2 regions of the Ectobacillus sp. JY-23 genome follow, and region 1 is predicted to be linked to the other one. Evidence: riboswitches for the same ligand, from Rfam matches in the RefSeq annotation. Region 1 holds a riboswitch; the other holds the start of a gene.

Region 1 (10,263 bases):
AACATCATAATGCATGGCAATGTATTCATCCTCATTGCGACCTAAATGCGACAAAAGTACGACTATATCAGCTTTTTCTCGTACTTTTTGCAAGCATTGCTCTAGCGCGGCAATCGGGTCGGTAATGGACCACCCCAGTTTTGCATAAAAGTCTGGATAAGCTATAGTTACGCCAATGAACGCAATGGTGATACCAGCTGTTTCCTCTATGTGATACGGGCGCACCCAATGCGGTCTTGTACCATCTTGATGAAATAAATTGGCGACCAGCACTGGAAATTCAGCTTTTGTATACAAACGTTCCAGCTCTTCTTTTGGCAGTGTAATACCTTCATTGTTGCCAATAGTGACAAAATCATAGCCGGCCTCATTTAGGAGTTCAACGTTCCCTCTACCTGCAGTTGCCTCTGAAATCGTATGATAGCGATCCACATGGTCGCCAATATCCAATACAAATACAGGGCTACCACTAGCACGATGGCGTTCCTTCTCCTGCTGCATAAATCCAGCGATGGGCTTCCAATTTTCAAAATGACTATGTAAGTCGTTTGTGTGATACAAATGAATTGTTACCAAAGTAATCCGCTCCTCTCGCACAACATCGGTAGCTTGTACATATATTGCGGCAACAGCTTGTAGGTGTTATTTCTAGCCTATGCGCAATAGGTGCACTTCATTATAGGCATTTTCTTTATTGTACAAAAAAACGCCCGCTATCGCAGGCGTTTTTTCATTAACCGATAGAACCTTCCATCTCAAACTTGATTAGACGGTTCATTTCAACCGCGTACTCCATCGGCAATTCACGTGTGAATGGCTCGATAAAGCCCATTACGATCATTTCTGTTGCTTCTTGCTCAGAAATACCGCGGCTCATGAGGTAGAACAATTGCTCTTCAGATACTTTAGACACTTTCGCTTCGTGTTCTAAAGAGATGTTGTCATTCATGATTTCATTATATGGAATTGTATCAGATGTAGATTCGTTATCCATCAGCAACGTATCACATTCAATGTTAGAGCGAGAGCCCTCTGCTTTACGACCGAATTGAACGATACCGCGGTATGTTACCTTACCGCCTTGTTTTGCGATTGATTTTGATACAATTGTGGAAGACGTGTTTGGTGCAAGGTGAATCATTTTCGCACCGGCATCCTGATGCTGACCTTTACCTGCAATTGCAATAGATAATGTCAAGCCGCGTGCGCCTTCCCCTTTTAGAATAACTGCCGGATATTTCATCGTTAACTTAGAACCGATGTTACCATCAATCCATTCCATTGTCGCATTCGCTTCGCATACTGTACGTTTCGTAACAAGGTTGTATACGTTATTCGCCCAGTTTTGAATTGTTGTATAACGGCAGTAGCCGCCTTTTTTCACGATGATTTCAACAACCGCACTGTGAAGAGAGTTTGTTGTATACACAGGAGCTGTACAGCCCTCTACGTAGTGAACATGTGCATCTTCATCAACGATAATAAGCGTACGCTCGAATTGTCCCATGTTTTCAGAGTTGATACGGAAGTACGCTTGTAGCGGCGTATCAACCTTAACACCTTTTGGTACGTAGATGAAAGAGCCTCCGGACCAAACAGCGGAATTCAGCGCTGCAAATTTGTTGTCTGTTGGCGGTACTACTTTACCAAAATGCTCACGGAAAATATCTTCGTTTTCTTTCAAAGCGCTGTCTGTATCTTTAAAGACAATGCCTAGCTCTTCTAGGTCTTCCTTCATGTTGTGGTACACAACCTCAGATTCATACTGTGCAGATACACCTGCCAAGTACTTTTGTTCTGCTTCCGGAATACCAAGCTTATCAAACGTTGCTTTGATTTCATCTGGTACTTCATCCCAAGAACGCTCAGACTTCTCCGAAGGCTTTACGTAATATGTGATTTCATCAAAGTTTAAGTCAGACAAGTCTCCGCCCCACTGCGGCATAGGAAGCTTGTAGAAATGATCCAAAGATTTCAAACGGAAATCAAGCATCCATTGCGGCTCACCCTTCATGCGGGAGATTTCTTCTACGATTTCCTTTGTCAAACCGCGTTTTGCACGGAAAATGGACACGTCCTTGTCCTTAAAGCCGTATTTATAATCGCCAATATCAGGCATTTGTTTCGCCATTTCGTTTTCCCTCCTTCTAAAGCATTACTGCTGTTCGTTCAAACCCTTTTCCATCGCTTTCCACGCCAGTGTCGCACACTTGATGCGCGCTGGAAACTTGGATACGCCCTGCAATGCTTCAATATCGCCTAAATCTACGCTGTCATCGTACTCTTTGCCCTGCATCATATCGGAGAAAATTTTGGCAAGCCTTAATGCTTCTTCAATTTTCTTACCTTTAATAGCCTGTGTCATCATGGAAGCGGAGGACATAGAGATGGAACAGCCTTCTCCTTCAAACTTTGTATCCTGGACAACGCCGTCTTCCACCTTCATCGTTAGCTGAATGCGGTCGCCGCATGTCGGATTGTTTAAGTTTACTGTCACGCTGTCATTTTCTAAAACGCCGCGATTGCGAGGTTTTTTATAATGATCCATGATTACCTGGCGATATAATGCATCTAGATTATTAGAAGACATTTGTGAAATACTCCTTTGTTTTGACTAGTGCTTCAACAAATGTGTCGACTTCGTCTTTGGTATTATAAATGTAAAAGCTCGCACGCGCCGTTGCCGAAGCCTTCAGCCAGCGCATAAGCGGCTGCGCGCAGTGGTGACCCGCACGAACTGCAATCCCTTCTACATCAAGCACTGTCGCCACATCGTGTGGATGCACATCATCAATATTAAACGTCACAAGACCAGCGCGATGCTTTGGTCCATAAATCGTAATGCCCTCAATTGTTGACATCCGTTCCATCGCATACTGCGCGAGCTCTTGCTCATGTCTTTCAATGTTATCCATGCCAATTTGTTCTAGGAAATCAATTGCCGCGCCCAAACCGATGGCACCACCGATAATCGGTGTACCCGCTTCAAACTTCCACGGCAATTCCTTCCATGTAGATTCATACAAATCCACAAAATCAATCATTTCACCGCCAAACTCAGCTGGCTCCATATTTTCTAGAATGTCTTTTTTACCATACATTACACCAACACCCGTAGGTCCGCACATTTTATGGCTGGAGAACACATAAAAGTCGCAGTCCAAATCTTGTACATCAACCTTCATATGCGGTGCACTTTGCGCACCATCCACTACCATAATTGCACCGTTTTTATGAGCGATTTGCGCTAGCTCCTTGATTGGGTTGATTGTTCCTAGTACGTTGGACACATACATAATGGAAACAATTTTCGTGCTTGGTGTAATCGTTTGTTCTGCATCAGCTAGAGAAATGGTGCCGTCTGGCTGAAGAGGAATATATTTTAATGTCGCACCCGTTTTCTTTGCGACTTGCTGCCAAGGAATAATATTGGCATGGTGCTCCATATGAGAGATGACGATTTCATCGCCCTCCTTTAGGTTATCCATACCGTAGCTACTGGCAATCATATTCAGCGCCGTTGTTGTACCGCGCGTAAATACAACTTCCTCAATTGAGCTCGCATTAATAAACTTGCGAACCTTTTCACGCGCACCTTCATACGCATCGGTCGCTTTCGTACCGAGCGTATGAACACCGCGGTGCACATTGGAGTTATAACCCTTATAGTATTGATCTAAAGCCTCAATCACTTGAATGGGCTTCTGAGATGTCGCAGCGTTATCCAAATATACAAGCTGTTTGCCGTTTACTTGCTGATGCAAAATCGGAAACTGTTTGCGTATTTCTTGAATATCCATTAGCGAACTTTCCTTTCAATAATCTCTACTAATTGCGCTTTAACTCCTTCAATTGGAAGTTCATTTACAACAGGTGCCAAGAAGCCGTGAATCACAAGACGCTCCGCTTCTCTTTTCGGAATACCGCGGCTCATCAAGTAATAAAGCTGTGTAGGATCTACGCGTCCAACAGAAGCAGCGTGACCTGCCATTACATCATCCTCATCAATTAAAAGAATCGGGTTCGCGTCACCGCGTGCTTTTTCATTCAGCATCAATACACGAGATGTTTGCTGTGCGTTGGATTTAGAAGCGCCGTGCTCGATTTTACCCACACCATTAAAAATAGATGTTGCGCTGTCTTTTTGTACGCCGTGCTTTAAGATAAAGCCTTCGGAGTGCTTACCGAAGTGAACAACCTTTGTTGTGAAGTTTTGTGTTTGCTCACCGCGTCCGATTGTTACTGTTTTTGTATCTGCAAAAGAACCGTCACCAATCAGGTTCGTAATGTTTTCAGAGATTGTATTTCCTTCGTTCATCAAGCCAAGCGCCCATTCTACACGTGCGTCACGGCCGATGAAACCACGGCGGTTCACATATGTTGTCATGCCTTTTGCCAGCAAGTCAACCGCACCAAATTTAACCTGTGCACCCGGCTCTAGGATAACTTCTGCTATGATGTTAGCAATACCGGACGCATTTTCATCCGCTACATAGTTTTCCACGTAGGTAAAGGAGCTGTTTGCATCTCCTACCACCAATACGTGGTTGTACGCGTTCACTTCGCCGTCCATTACATAGATTGCTTGCAAAGGCGTTTCCAATACAACGTTTTTCGGTACGTATACAAATGCACCGCCGTTGATAAGTGCTGCATGAAGTGCAGTCAGACGATGCTCGTCAACTTTTACGCCATCTTTCATCAAGTACTTTTGTAAAAGGTCTGCATGCTCGCTTGCAGCTGTAATGATGTCTGTAAAAATAACACCTTTGTCCTGTGCTTCTTGTGAAAGCTCTGTGTATGCGCGTGTACCGCTGCGCTGTACAAGAACATTCTTAGTTTCTTCCGTTAACAGCTTTTGAATGCTTTCCGGAAGCTCTTCTAGGGAGCGAACAGGCTCTTGCGTCGCCGTGCGACCTGTACCAACAAAATCCCACTTGTCAATTTTTGTTTTGTCAGGAGTCGGCATTGGCAGCGTCTCAGCTTGCGCAAGTGCTTGTAAGCGGAATTCTGTCAACCATGCCGCTTCATTGCCGGCCAATTGACGAATGTAATCTTGGTCGAATGGTAGTGTACCGATTGTCATTTATATCCCCCTCGCTTACGCTTCTTGCTCTGCTTCGTCTTCGATGCCCAATTCTTTTTTAATCCAATCGTATCCTTCCGCTTCTAGGCGTTGCGCCAACTCAGGACCACCGGATTTCACAACACGACCATTCATCATTACGTGTACATAGTCAGGTGTGATATAGTTAAGCAGGCGTTGGTAGTGTGTGATGATTAAGCAGCCGAACTCTTCGCCGCGCATTTCATTTACACCTTTAGAAACAACTTTCAACGCATCGATATCCAAACCGGAATCAATTTCATCAAGAATAGCAATCTTCGGTTGAATCATCATCATTTGTAAAATTTCGTTACGCTTCTTCTCACCGCCGGAGAAGCCTTCGTTCAAATAACGCTGTGCCATTTCCGGATTCATTTCTAGGTATTCCATGTTTTTATCAAGCGTGCGGATAAACTTCATTAAAGAAATTTCATCGCCTTCCTCACGGCGTGCATTCATTGCAGAGCGCAGGAAGTCCGCATTTGTTACCCCGCTAATTTCGCTTGGATATTGCATTGCTAGGAACAGACCTGCGCGCGCGCGCTCATCTACTTCCATTTCTAATACATCTTCACCATCAAGCGTGATGCTTCCAGATGTTACTTCATATTTAGGATGACCCATGATCGCAGAAGATAATGTGGATTTACCTGTTCCGTTCGGTCCCATGATTGCATGGATTTCGCCGCCCTTTACTTCCAGGTTAACTCCTTTTAAAATCTCTTTGTCGTCGATGGATACATGTAAGTCCTTGATTACTAAAGTAGAACCAGCCATTCTTATACCTCCAGTTTTCTCTATATAAATTTGAATTTCTCCTGAAAACTTATCATTCTCATTTTATTCTCATTCTTATTTTATATCAAATAAAATGATATATCAAACAGCTTTAAAATGTAACAATTTTTTCACATCTACTATCTTTTGCATTTGTTGTTATTTATAAGCAGAGAAAACTTCTTCTTTATCAATTCAGTCACTTTCGGCGAGAATTCGGCTACTCTTGGCAACAATTCGCCACTTTCTACAACAGACGTGCAATAAAGACAAAAAGAGGCGGACAATGCCACCTCTTTTTGATTATTCGCTTACAGGTACAACCGCACCTTTATATTCTTTCTTAATGTAATCTTGAATCTCTTTAGAATGTAGTACTTCTACCAGCTCTTTGATACCTTTTTTGTCTTTGTCACCTTCACGTACTGCGATGATGTTTACATAAGGAGACTCAGAGCCTTCTAACGCGATTGCATCTTTTTGTGGGTTTAAGCCTGCATCAATTGCATAGTTTGTGTTAATAAGAACAATGTCGCCTTCTTTGTTTTCATACACTTTTGGAAGTAACCCTGCTTCTACATCTGTTTTAAACTTTAAGTTCTTTTTATTTTCTGCGATGTCTTTTACAGTTGCTTTTGTTTTATCAACACCGTCTTTGATTTTAATCAACCCTTCTTCTTGCAGTAGAGACAATGCACGACCATGGTCGGCAACAGAGCTGCTCATAATAACCTCTGCGTTCTCAGGTAGATCCTTTAAGTTTTTATATTTTTTAGAGTAAATACCGATTGGCTCAATGTGAATTTTTCCTGCTACTTCAAATTTGTAGCCTTTTTCCTTCATTTGTTGCTCTAAGTAAGGAATGTGCTGGAAGTAGTTTGCATCAATCTCTTTATCAGCTAGTGCTTTGTTTGGCAAAATGTAGTCTTGGAATTTCTTGATTTCAAGATCAACACCCTTTTCTTCAAGAATCGGCTTTGCTTTCTCCAAAATTTCCGCATGCGGTACGTTAGATGCGCCGATTACCAGTTTATCTTCTTTTCCTCCGCAAGCAGCAAGTGAAAACGCGAATACAGCAGTAAAAGCTGTGAATAGTACTTTTTTCATGTCTCTTTATCTCCTTTTTAAAAATTTTGAATTTTGTTTTTATAAGAAACTTCGGTGCAGAGCACCAAAGTATTCTATCGCTTGTCAAGGCGGGCTGTAATACGATCGCCAATGAATTGCAAAATAAACACAATAACCAAAATCAGCACCGTGGCAACTAGGGTCACATCATTGTTCGAACGCTGAAAGCCTTCTAAATATGCTAAGTTGCCAAGTCCTCCTGCTCCTACTACACCGGCCATGGCTGTATAGCCAACAAGCGCAATTGTTGTAACGGTAATACCAGATACAAGTGCGGGCATAGATTCTGGAATCAATACTTTAAAGATAATTGTGCTTGTGCTTGCTCCCATCGCTCTTGATGCCTCAATCACACCTTTATCAATCTCACGAAGTGCGATTTCCACCATGCGACCATAAAATGGTGCAGATCCGATGATTAAAGCAGGGAGCGCAGCATCGGCACCCAAAATTGTGCCAATAACCACCTTAGTAAATGGCAGCAGCAAAATAATTAAAATAATAAATGGAATGGAACGAAAAATGTTGATAAACGCACCGATAATTGTGTTTAACGGCTTGTTTTCCCAAAGATTTCCCTTGCCCGTCATAAACAGCAGCAGACCTAGCACAAGGCCGAGAATAAAGGTTGCCACAGCCGCTATGATTGTCATATATAACGTTTCCCAAGAAGCAAGGGCCATTTCCGCCCAATCTACATTTGGAAATAACTTATCCATTTGTAATTACCTCCATATCTACACGTCTTTCCTTCATGAAGGCAATTGCCTTATCAATCTCCTCCTGCGCACCATTCAGTTGTACAACTAAATTGCCGTAGGAGCCGTTTGACATTTGTGAGATTTTCCCTTGCAAAATGTTCACTTCTAAATTATTGTTGCGAATCATCTCATACAAGAATGGCTGCTCGATCGACTCCCCTGTAAACTTCAGACGAACAATCCGGCCGCCAGGATGCTTCTCTGTTAGATGCTCAATTGCTTCTGTCGTATCGGCAACATCTGTTACTTGCTTGACAAAGCGCTTGGTGATTTCTTGCTGTGGATTGCGGAACACTTCAAGAACTTCGCCCATCTCAACAATACGTCCCTGTTCCATCACTGCGACGCGACCGCAAATCTTTTGGATAACGTGCATCTCATGCGTGATTAAAACAATGGTTAGTCCTAAACGTTTATTAATGTCCAAAAGCAAATCCAGAATTTGATCTGTTGTTTCCGGATCTAGTGCCGAAGTTGCTTCATCGCAAAGCAATACTTTTGGGTTATTGGCAAGAGCGCGTGCAATTCCCACTCGTTGCTTTTGTCCGCCGCTCAATTGTGACGGATAGGCATTCTCTCTACCTTCTAGACCAACAAGACGAATAAGTTCATCAACACGCTTTTGACGCTCCTCTTTAGCAACACCTGCAATTTCTAATGGAAATGCAATGTTTTCACGAACGGTGCGAGACCATAATAGGTTAAAGTGCTGAAAAATCATTCCAATTTCCTGACGCGCCTCGCGCAACTCTTTTCCTGTAATTGCAGAAATCACACGATTGCCAATTGAAATGCGTCCTGCTGTTGGCTTCTCAAGCTGATTCAGCATACGAATTAAGGAACTCTTACCGGCACCACTGTACCCAATAATTCCGAAGATTTCACCGCTTTTAATCGTAAAACTCGCATCCTGCACAGCTGTTACATTGCCATGCTTGGCACGATATATTTTTTGTACCTGTTCAAGTACGATCATGTCTTCACCCCATTTTCTTTATACGTCTATAATCTGCCCCGAAACGTCCTGCTTACAGCTGGCTTTTGGTGACCTGTTTACATGAAAAAAACCTTTCCGCGCGTGAGCAGAAAGGTTTTGAGCATTCGTCAATAAGCCTTTCTCTCATCTCTCAAAGCATACGCTTTGCAGGAATTGGCACCATTTCAACACGATTGTTGACGGTTGCCGGGCTTCACAGGGCTCAGTCCCTCCACCTCTCTTGATAAGAGAAATCGGACATAGTCATCCGATTTATTGTATGAAAATAATATTGTTTCATAACATGTTTTGAATTCTATCAATGTCTGATTATATTGTCAATAGGAAAATAGTTATTTTTTCTGATTTTTTTATTTTTACTAATTATTAGCAATATATATAGAAAAATCCGGCGCTACGGCCGGATTTTATGCTGCGGGACGATACAGATAAAAGAGTGATTCAAGCAGTAATAATGTACGATATGCCCCTTGATACCTTGCTCCTTTCATTCTTACGAGCATCTGCAGACGCATACCCGTTGTAAGCGATCGTAAATCATCTTCATGTACAAATTGGAGACAATCTCTCACATCGGATGCTTCTGAAATATGCAGCCCTGTCTTAGAAATATGCAACGTACAAGCTTCGTTTCCCATATCAACACGCACCTTAATTTCCTGAATCGGTAACAAAGGTCCTACATAATCCTGTGCATTGACATATTCAATAAATGACAACAATCGCTCCTTCACTCGAATCACTCCCGCACGATTTTTTAATACTTATTCCCTATTCGTGCAGCTTGTTCCTTGTCTAACCACTCGACAAATTCCCTTGTATTTCCCAAGAAATATGTCGAGCTGTCATTTTAGCTCATGATATAAATAATCCACTGAGCGAAACGCATAAATTTGCTTGTACACTTTTCCTTCATGTAGCACCAATAAGCAAGGTACGCTTTCGATTTCGTATGTACGCGCCAAAACTGGCGCATAATTGAGATCTACCATGCCAATTTCTAAACTAGGCAAAGCCGCTTCCACAACCGTCAGCATTTTTTTCGCAAGCTGACATGTTCCGCAAAGCGGCGTATGCGCATATAACACTGTCTTACTCGGCTCGTTTGCCCGTTTCATTGCTTCTTGTTCCGTCCACTCTATCATGCTATCCATCCTTACAAATACTCGGTGTAAATATCAATGTCCGCTCCTAACAGAACACTGGCAAGATGCTGCACAGGCGCTGTCGCCACCTCACGATACGAGCGGTCAATATACAGATGCTCCGCATGTGGAAATTCACGTTTAAATTGCTTGCGAAGCTTTTCCCCGGCTTCATCGGCATCGACAAGGACGTACACTTCTTTATCAAAAAACTGTTCAATCATATCATCTAGCTTAGACAAACTGATGGTGCCGTTGGTGCACACAATTTCTACAGGCTCTTTAATAAGTGTCGCAATCTTTTTCTTATCTGATTTCCCTTCCACAATTATCACTTTTTCCACTTCT
Region 2 (10,263 bases), 1.0 Mb from region 1:
TTATACTATAACGTCATTGGCCCCGCCTATTCATGTTAAAAACTTGAAGTGGGGCCTTTTTATGAAAAAGTATAAATATATTTATTTACCGTATTTTCTGAATAATGTATCATTAATGTTGAAGTGGGATACTTACAATTCGCAAAGCCCCACTTAGATAATATTAGGTTAGGGGGCGTATATAACTAATACATACGATATGTATGAAGCAGAAAGTGGCAAGGTTATTAAGGCATCACATATTATGAAATGAGAAAGGTAGAGAATGGAATGAAGATACATACGAAGGGCTCGTGTTATATATTCATCGTCACTTTACTTGTGCTATTGCAGTTTAGTAATATATCTGCTGCATTTGCCGCCTCAATTGTCACACCTGCCAAAGGTTTAGAAGAAACAATTAAGCAAGAAGCATTAGAGCGTCAAAATCTTAAAAAGCAGTCTTTTCATCAAAGAGATAAACAAGGTGTAAATAAATTTATGAAACCATCTACTTTTGCTGCAACGGAAAAAAGTGCAAAACAACCTGACAGCAGACGCCAGGTAAATGTTACTGGAGCTATTCAAAAGGATAAAACAAAAGTAAAAGCAGGCAGTGTAGTGATCTATAGTCTTGACGGAAATGGATATGATGAATACACTACGGCCATTACCAAGGGTGTATTTAGCCTGTATTTACCAGACGGCGAATATATACTAGAACGATATTACGATGAAACTACTCATGAGTCGATTAACACTTCTTATCGTTTTACAGTAGCAAACGGAAAATCAGTGCCTGAAAAGCTATCCATTGTTGTGCCTGCAAATAATGTGAAAGGGTTTATCCAACAGGCAAAAAATATCATTCCAATGGGAACGGTGTATATCACAAGTTTGAATGAAGCAGAACCAAAAGCATATGAATCTCGTATCCTAAAAGGACAATTCAAGCTATATTTGCCAAAAGGGCAATACAAAGTGGAAGGCTATTATGATGATACGAAGAGACAGTTTGTTACGCTTTCCCAAGAGTTCTCAATAAAGAACAACAAAAATGCTCCCCTTACTATTTACGTTCCGGCAGATAATGTAAAGGGAACGGTACAAAAAGGAAAACAAAAGGTGAATGAGGGAGAAATTCAATTCCGAACAAAAGATGATTCTGCTTGGTATAGCGCTCGTATTCAAAATGGTACATTTAGCTTATATATGCCGGACGGAGAATATGAAACGGATGGATATTTTGATGAAGAACGACAAAGGTATGTAAATCATTCTTATTCCTTTACAGTCAAAAATGGGAAAACCAAACCAGCACAGCTTAAAATACAAGTACCTGAGGATAATGTAAAAGGGAAAATAACAAAGGCAGGACAGCCTATTCAGAGAGGCTTTACAGAGTTTAAAAATATAGATTCGGAACGCTTCTTTGAAGTAGAGATTCAAAATGGTCAATTTAGTTTGTATATGCCTGATGGCCAATATGAAATGACGGGATATTATAATGTAGAAACAGGTTTGTATGTGCCGTTTACATACAAGTTTGCTGTGGTGAATGGAAAAGCGTCACCAGCTTTTCTTCACATTGATATACCGGCTGATAATGTAACAGGTATTGTTTCTAAAAACGGCAAGGTAGTAAAAAGTGGACTTGTGTCAATCCAAGATACAGAACACTTCTACTCCTATGAAGCAAACATTCAAAATGGTCAATTCAGCTTATATCTACCAGATGGAGAATATGAGATAGCTGGTTATTATGATGTCGAAAGAGATGTATTTACGGCATTTTATCAAATCTTTACCGTAAAGAATGGCAAAGCAGAAGTAATCTCTGTGAACGTGCCGGCTGATAATGTGACAGGAACAGTACAAAAAGCAGGGCAACCTGTGCAAAGAGGTACGCTCATTTTATATGAAGGTGAGTCTGGTACAGAAAAATGGTATAGTGCAGAAATTAAAGATGGACAAATCAGCTTGTATTTACCGGACGGGACGTATACAACGGAAGGCTATTATGATATGGAAACAGGAAATGTTACAGCATTTCGTTACACTTTCACAGTGAAAAACGGAACTGTAGCTCCGCTTCGTATTGAAGTACCAGCAGATAATGTAAAGGGAACTGTAAAGAAAGAAAATGGTACTGCATGGGGTATCCTGCAATTGCAAGCGGTTGGTGATGAGGAAGAGCTTTACCATGTGAGTGTGAATGAAGGAAGCTTCAGCTTATATTTACCGGATGGCACCTATCAAGCAGTAACATACTTGGATATGGACCTACTGGAAGAAATACCTGTGAACTATACGTTTACAGTGTCAGGTGGCAAAACAACGCCAGCAGAATTGGAAATCACAATTCCTGTAAATAAGAAATGATGAAAGGCCCTGCATAAGCAGGGTCTTTTTAAGTTGAGTCAAAGGATCCACATGTACCGTATGAATAAAGTTTGAAAACCATCTTAATAATAAAAGCGATTTCCAAAATAGGTAGGCTGTGTTAAAGCCTAATGTGGATCATTATCACTTGTTGAGTGGAGTAAAGGGGGTGAGAGGATCCCGCATGTGCATAGCGAACCTCCCTAATGGAAATCAGTGAACTTTAACACAGCCAATAGATAAAGGAGGAATCCATTAAGAGATGAAGCTTACTTTTATATCGAGTCATGACGTACAAAAAAATGCTATTACAGCTTTACATGAACGAGGTGTACATACAGAAGACATTGCAAAGCTAACATATTTTTTGCAAGAGAAATATATACCGTGTTTGACTATAGAGGAATGTGTGGAGAATGTGGAAAGTGTACTGAAAAAAAGAGAAGTGCAGAACGCTTTGTTAACGGGAATTGAGCTAGATATACTGGCAGAAAAAGGAGCATTATCTTTTCCTCTTCAGCAAATGATAAAGGCAGATGAAAGCTTGTATGGTGTGGATGAAACATTAGCATTATCCATTCTAAACTTGTATGGAAGTATTAGCTTTACTAATTATGGCTACATCGATAAGTTGAAAGAAGGTATTTTACACCTGCTGAATGATAAGTCTACAGGGCACGTACACGCTTTTTTAGATGATTTGGTTGGTGCGATTGCAGCAGCTGCTGCAAGCCGATTGGCACATCGATATCGCGCAAAGCTGGAAAGTGAGCATAACCCTGAATAAATTTTTATTCTGCTTGGCTCCTACTACAATCGTAGGAGCCACTTTTTGTTAGGGGAGCAAATACGTATATAATAGTGGCTTTTTTTACACCATATTCCTAAAGTCAAAATCATAAAGGTGATGTCATGAAATTAATAGGGGCTATATTGTTAATAACACTTCTTGTATTTGGGTTTGGAATAGGAATGGATTTGCTACAGGGCTATTCTCTTGGTTATTTCTTCACGACAGGTCAACATATCTTTATGGTGCTCAGGGGGTATGATTATTTGACAATCACGCTCTATATATTCGTATTTCTAATATCTATCCGCAGACAGAACAATTACCGTGCATGAGCAGCTTTCCGTTTTTTGATGTGCATAATGACAAACAGTAGAAAGGGAATGCCGAATTGAAAGGGTAAATGTAGATAATATGTTACATAGTCGATTCCCTCTTGTATATGGGCAGCAAAATTAGGTGCAATAAAGGAAGAAGAAAGAACAACGACAAGGCCTAATGGATAGACAAGTTGTTTTTCTTCCTTAATACCAAACAACTGTGAAGCTCCTCTTGTGGCGGCATATAGGAAAACAATAATTTTAGAAAAGCCCAAAACAACCATAATGATAACAACAAAGGCATCTAGTCTTTCTAAGAAATCCCCAATTTTAATGAGAGAAACTGTTAAAAGAATCGGGAATGTAGCATGTGAGACTGCCTCTACTCCGATAGTAGCCAAGTGAAAAAGCATTTCAACCATTAATATACATCCGCTTATCACTACGGCGCCTATACTGATTTTGGTCACGTGTTTAGGTTCTTTTAAAAAGGGAAACAGCATTGTAAATGCAATCATTTCGCCAAAAGGAAAGGTTACTACGCCTGGAAATATTGTTTTTAATATAGGTTTCCAGCCTTCTGCCAGTACGGGCTTTATATAGTCAGGATGTACTGTGCCAGATACAAGCTGCAGAATAGTTAAAAGAGCAAAGGGAACAAGAATAAGCCAAATCATAACCATGGACATACGTCCAATCACTTCGAAGCCAAGGCTGGCTATATAAGCAACTGCCAGCATCATGCAGGTATTTAGAATAAAGGGAGACGTATACGGATATGCCGCTACAATTAAAAGTGAACCAAAATCTCGTAAAACGCGTGAACAAATGTATAAAAAGTATGCGATATAAAAAAGACCTACAATCTGTCCTAGTCGCTTCCCAAGCAGCTTCTGCAGATATTGTATAAGTGATAAGTTTGGGGCGTACTTATACAGTGAAATGTAGATAAGTAATGGAAGGATGGCCACTGCGGTTCCAATCAAGATGGCAATCCAAGCGTCTTGTTTAGCACTCTTTCCCACATCAAGGAGGACTGCGCTTCCCAGTTCAAATAAGATAATGATATAAAACATTTCAATTGTATACACGTGGTGTTTTTGCATAGTGTCCTCCTTGCTAACGGACTGTCGGGAAATGGTCTTGAATCATGCCGGAACGTCTAAGAGTGGTATGTACCGTAACGTGAAGCTTAGCTTTAGCAAATTGCTCTTCCCACTGTTTTTCATATGTGTTCCAAACCCGTGGGCTATTGCGATATAAAAATTCTCCAAAGCCGAAAATATCGCTCTTCTCTTGTTGGACAAGGCGCACTGCATGTTCAATTTCACGCTTTACTTCTTTACTCATCTTTGTTTCAATTTGCTTAATTACATCAGGATTGGTAATCGCAACATCTTCACAATCTACTGCTTCAATTTCGGCATCTTGGTATACGGAAACGTGTAGAATCGGGGTCCCTTGTTGAAAGCTTACCTTCTTTTTACTTTTGGCAAATAAGATTTCAGAACTAATGTACTTGTTTTTAGCGCATGCAGCTGAGACAATCGTATGTTTTAACTGATTACCTATATATAGGACAGCTTTTGCATCAGTGCCGTCAAGCCAGCGAACTAAACGCCCTTGCTTATTAAGAATACCTACGCCACTGAGTACAGAAGACACAGGGTGTGTTTGTTCTACATAGCTCGCTTGTGATTTTTTCTTGGTATCACCTTTGACAGTTACACCGCTGATAATTGCTTCTTTTCCTGGTGTGACAGTGTTCATTACGAGCTCGTTTAAAAGAACGTTGGGATTTTCTCCTAGTACCTGTCCCGTATTTTTTAGTTTTCCAATGATAGATTGAGTAGGAATTTTATTTAAAACAGTCAGAGTATCTAAAACAGTGCTGGCAGTCGTATCTCTTGCGATTACAACTGGAATATTAGTACGAAGACTTTGATCACGCTCGAGGGTGTCCAGTGCTTCAGCTAGACCACGGCGGGCCATTTCCTCTCCAAACACAATTAAAGCAGTATGGGCATAAAAATTTTGTCTCGAGATACTTTTAGAAGCATTGCGAGCCGCTGAGACAATTGTTTTTCCAAAGCCGCTTTGATTTAGGATTTGCAAGCCGCTGTTACCACCAGAGCCTCCTTGTGTGCCGGCGGCTTGACTCGGGTCCACAATTTGAAAGGTAACTTTATACTGATGTTCGTTTACTATATCGATTCCCATTCCAATTACAACAGCCATTTCATTTAATTCTGCTTGACTTCCGCACCCTGCTTGATAGATCAGCATACAAATAAGAGCTATATAGCCCATAATTCGTTTCAGCATGTTACGATTCTCCTTTTTGCGGTGATCGGACTGTTTGTTTAGGGGTTGAATTTGTCTTGATATCAAAAACTCTTGCCCAAAAACTTTTCTGACTAGATCTTTGCGCACCTTGCACACCGGGAAGCTTGGTACTAACAAACAGTTCTCCAAAGGAGTAGAGACTACATGTATGAGCTAAAAGGACAAGAAACCCGAGCAAGATTCCGTAAAAGCCTAGTAAGAATGCTGCTATCATAAGAACGAAGCGAAGAATCCTGGCAGTAGCAGCCAAATTATAGCTAGGCAGTGTAAAGCTCGAGATGGCTGTGATGGAGACCACTATAATCATCGCAGTCGATACGATTCCTGCTTGTACCGCCGCTTGTCCTAATACAATCGCTCCAACGATAGAAACAGTTGGGCCAATGATACGAGGCATGCGTATGCCAGCTTCTCTAAGAAGCTCAAACAGCAGCTCCATCAAAAAAGCCTCTATAATGGCTGGAAATGGAATACCTTCCCGCTGTGCATATAGACTGATTAAAAGGTGTGTTGGAAGCATGGATTGATGATGTGTAATTAAAGAGATATAGATGGAAGGTGCAAGCAAAGCAACCAAAAAGGATACAAACCGCAGTCCTCGTATAAAATAGCCAATCTGTTTTCTTTCGTAATAATCCTCTGGTGATTGGAAGAATTGAAAAAAGGAGACAGGTGCAATTAAAACGAATGGTGTTCCATCCACAAATACAGCGACCCGCCCTTGTGAGATGTCGCTTGCTACTACATCAGGTCGCTCTGTGTGATAAACGGTTGGGAATACGGTGTGTGTATTATTTTCAATCAGCCTTTCAATATCACCTGACTCTAAAACCATATCCAGATTACTTGTTTGCAGCTTGTTTTGCACTTTCATCAGCACTTCTTCATCAACAATGCCTTCTACGTACATAATTTCTACGCTTGTCTGTGAAAGTGTTCCAATCTCCATGGCTTCAACCCTCAGTTTAGGATTTTTAATTTTTCTGCGCACTAGAGCTGTGTTTGTTCTAATACTCTCTACGAAGCCTTCCTTTGGTCCTCGAATTGTTGTTTGTGTTGATGGTTCGGTAATAGAGCGGCGTTCGCCTCCGCGCGTGCTCGCGATGATTGCTATGTGACATCCATCAATAAATACCGCGGTGTCACCCTCCAAAATGGCTCGAAATACTTCCTTCCATCTAGAAGTAAGATTCAGTCCGCTTGTGGTTACTAAATTATTTTGCAGACAAGACGCTATTCCGTCTGTTGTCATTCGTTCGTTTGTGTCCCATAGCTCTATTAAAGGTTGAATAACAGATTTTGATACCAGCTTTTCATCAGAAAGCCCTTCAATTCGTACAAGAGTAGCGGAAGAGAGATGTTTTTTTCCTAGTGTTATATGTCGTATAGATAGGTCTGTGCTGTCGCCGAAATCCTGTTGAATGCGAGCTGTATTTTGGACTAAAGAGATGAAAATTTCGTCTTTATGTTCTTCTTGTTGCATCACATGATGATTTTTCATAGAAACGTACTCACCTTAATTTTTTGGCTGTTAACAATCGTATCTCCTATTTTAAGGATGTTTATTCTTCATACTCTATTTGGAGCAAAGAAAATGAAAATCTGATAGAAATACGAATAGGCATACATAGAGTGTTAGGCGATTCTAATTCGACGCGTATATAATTACATTGACTTTTCGTATATATTTACTTAGAATTTTAAAAAGACGTAATTTCTTATCTAGAGAGGTGGAGGGACTGGCCCTTTGAAGCCTCGGCAACGGATTCCTTTGGAATACCGTGCCAATTCCAGCAAGCTGCGCGCTTGGAAGATGAGAAAGGACGAAGATGCTTTTGTGAGGTAAAAGTATGTTCAGCTCCTTTCTTGGTGTAGGAAAGGGGCTTTTTTATGTATAGGCTGTGTTAAAGCCCAATGTTAATCATTTGCACTTGTTGATTGGAGTGAAAGGGATGAGACTCCCTGACCGCTCGCTGAAAGCGAACCCCCGTAACGGAAAGCAACAACAAACCATTAACCGAGCCTATGTATAAAAAATCAAAAGCCCTACATAAAAGGAGGATGAAATGAAACAGATAGAGCAGCAAGCACCGTCTGCATATTTACAGATTATAAAAGAATCAAAGAAGATTGGTTTTAATCAATTTTGTGACTATAAAACAGGCTTTTTCTTAAAAGGATTAGCCGCAGCGAAACAAAGTGGCAGATTTTTAGAACTGGGAACAGGAACAGGGGCATCGGCTTCTTGGATTTTAGAAGGTATGGATGAAACCAGCACATTGATAACTGTTGATATTGATCCTGCTGTTCACGCCGTAGCAAAACAAATGCTGGGACATGATACACGTATTACATTTCATTGCGAAGAGGGAAGTGCATTTATTCAAACGATGACCGAAACGTTCGACTTTATCTTTGCGGATACATGGCCAGGAAAATTCGACTTGCTGGATAAAACACTAGAGCAGCTGAATGTTGGTGGATTTTATGTCATTCATGACGTATTACCGCATGAAAAATTGCCGGAAGAGTACCGTATTAAAGCGCCAACGTTAGTGCAAGCATTGCGAAATAGAAAAGATATGACTATAACTGAGATGGACTGGTCTACAGGCGTATTACTAGCAATTAAAACAGCAGAATAAATATAAGAGGAGATTCTAAACATCAGCGTATTGCTCCTTAAAAAAAGTGATAGATTAAGTAAAAAGTGAAAACTGTGAGGAATCTTACGATGAAAAAATGGATGAAAATAATTCTATTATCTTTCATAGCGCTATTGGTATTTATAACCGCATGCTTTTTGATTTGGGCGCAAGCTGCTTATAAGCCCACAAAAGAGGCTCTTTCTCTTGTGCAAAACAAAGAAGATGGAGCTATGGTATTTGGCAATCCAAATGCTGAAACAGGTATTATCTTTTACCAAGGTGCAAAAGTAGAGGCGGAGGCATACAGCTATATTGGATACGAGCTACAAAAGAAAGGCTACTTCACTGTTATACCGCAGTTGCCATTGCGTTTTGCCATTTTTGATGTCAATAAGGCAGACGAAATCATCAAGAGCTACCCACAGGTAAGAAGGTGGTATATAGCGGGTCATTCTTTAGGGGGAGCGATGGGTGCTAGGTACGCTTATGAAAATAAAGATAAAGTCGCTGGGATCATGTTTCTGGCTGCTTATCCAGCAGATGACCTTTCCAACACGTCTATTCCAATTCTGTCCGTTTATGGTGAAAGAGATGGAGTGGCTACGCTGTCACAAATGAAAGAGAAAGAACAGCTTCTTTCCAAAAACACTACTCTACATATGATTAAGGGTGGAAATCATGCTCACTTTGGCATGTATGGTGAGCAAAAGGGCGATAATAAAAGTACGATTACAGCAAAGCAGCAACAAAAGGAAACCATTGAAGTTATGACAGAATGGTTAAATAGGCAACACTAAGGAGACAACGTATGAGCGTTGTCTTTTTATATGGATTCACAATATGGTGTATTTCTAAAAAGAGTTTCATTTTTAATACTTTTTTAAGAAATGGTTTATAAGTCTTTTAGTTTTATCCGATATGATAAAGGAAGAACAACAACGACCTAGAGGGGGATAGGAATGAATACATTTTGGTTGAAGAATGTCTTACTAGAAACAGGTTATAAATATGAAGATGATGTGGTAACAGAAACAGAGACAGCTCAATTTCATTTATTTATTGAAGATGGAACGATTCAAAATATAATCAGTGCCAATGAAGATTTACCAGCAGAAGCAAGTTATTATGATGCGTGTGGTTTATTAGTGTTGCCTTCGTTTGCTGAAATGCACATTCATCTCAATAAAACTTATTATGGGGGACCCTGGAAAGCCCCAACACCCAATCCAAGCGTTTTTAAAAGAATAGCTGAGGAGCAAAAATTACTTCCTGAGCAGCTGCGTTTTGTTAAGGAAAGAGCGAAGAAAATTTTAAATCAGGAATCCTCTAGTGGGACAACTTTTGTGAGAACACATTGCAATATTGATCATTCTATTGGTTTGCACCACCTTGAGTTAACGATGGAAGTACTAACAGATTACAAGAATAAACTAGACGGGGAAATTGTAGCATTCCCGCAACATGGTTTATTGAGAAATCATGCGGTTTCCTTGATGAAGGAGGCTTTGAGAACCGGTGCAAGCTTAGTCGGCGGATTGGATCCTGCTACTGTAGATGGAGATATTGAAAAATCGTTATTTACGATGATGGATTTGGCAGTAGAATTTAATGTGGATATTGATATGCATCTACATGATGACGGTAGCTTAGGAACGTACACGATGAAGCGCTTAGCGCAACTGACAGAGGAAGCAGGGTGGCACAATCGTGTTACGATTAGTCATGCATTTGGACTAGGAGCAGTTTCTTCAAAAGAAGCTGAGGACTTAGCTGAAACATTTGCAGCGTTAGGTATTCG

Evidence for each region. A riboswitch is a leader RNA that binds a small molecule or an ion and turns the genes downstream of it on or off. The one in region 1 is predicted to bind S-adenosylmethionine.
Region 2: linked by a shared signal. The riboswitch ahead of MUG87_RS15475 (O-methyltransferase) and the one ahead of MUG87_RS10475 (methionine ABC transporter ATP-binding protein) in region 1 are both predicted to bind S-adenosylmethionine.

What each region holds. Positions count from the first base shown of each region.
Region 1 is NZ_CP095462.1:1,998,197-2,008,459, forward strand. Features, by position in the region: gene MUG87_RS10435 (bifunctional metallophosphatase/5'-nucleotidase) at 1-576, opposite strand, end outside; gene sufB (Fe-S cluster assembly protein SufB) at 734-2,131, opposite strand; gene sufU (Fe-S cluster assembly sulfur transfer protein SufU) at 2,156-2,590, opposite strand; gene MUG87_RS10450 (cysteine desulfurase) at 2,580-3,800, opposite strand; gene sufD (Fe-S cluster assembly protein SufD) at 3,800-5,086, opposite strand; gene sufC (Fe-S cluster assembly ATPase SufC) at 5,102-5,884, opposite strand; gene metQ (methionine ABC transporter substrate-binding lipoprotein MetQ) at 6,188-6,991, opposite strand; gene MUG87_RS10470 (methionine ABC transporter permease) at 7,066-7,731, opposite strand; gene MUG87_RS10475 (methionine ABC transporter ATP-binding protein) at 7,724-8,749, opposite strand; SAM riboswitch class I at 8,891-9,000, opposite strand; gene MUG87_RS10480 (hypothetical protein) at 9,178-9,504, opposite strand; gene MUG87_RS10485 (thioredoxin family protein) at 9,616-9,915, opposite strand; gene MUG87_RS10490 (toprim domain-containing protein) at 9,927-10,263, opposite strand, start outside.
Region 2 is NZ_CP095462.1:3,045,820-3,056,082, forward strand. Features, by position in the region: gene MUG87_RS15450 (hypothetical protein) at 271-2,361, shown strand; gene MUG87_RS15455 (phosphatidylglycerophosphatase A family protein) at 2,624-3,148, shown strand; gene MUG87_RS15460 (GerAB/ArcD/ProY family transporter) at 3,474-4,577, opposite strand; gene MUG87_RS15465 (Ger(x)C family spore germination protein) at 4,591-5,796, opposite strand; gene MUG87_RS15470 (spore germination protein) at 5,798-7,318, opposite strand; SAM riboswitch class I at 7,533-7,637, shown strand; gene MUG87_RS15475 (O-methyltransferase) at 7,884-8,462, shown strand; gene MUG87_RS15480 (alpha/beta hydrolase) at 8,552-9,262, shown strand; gene MUG87_RS15485 (amidohydrolase) at 9,425-10,263, shown strand, end outside.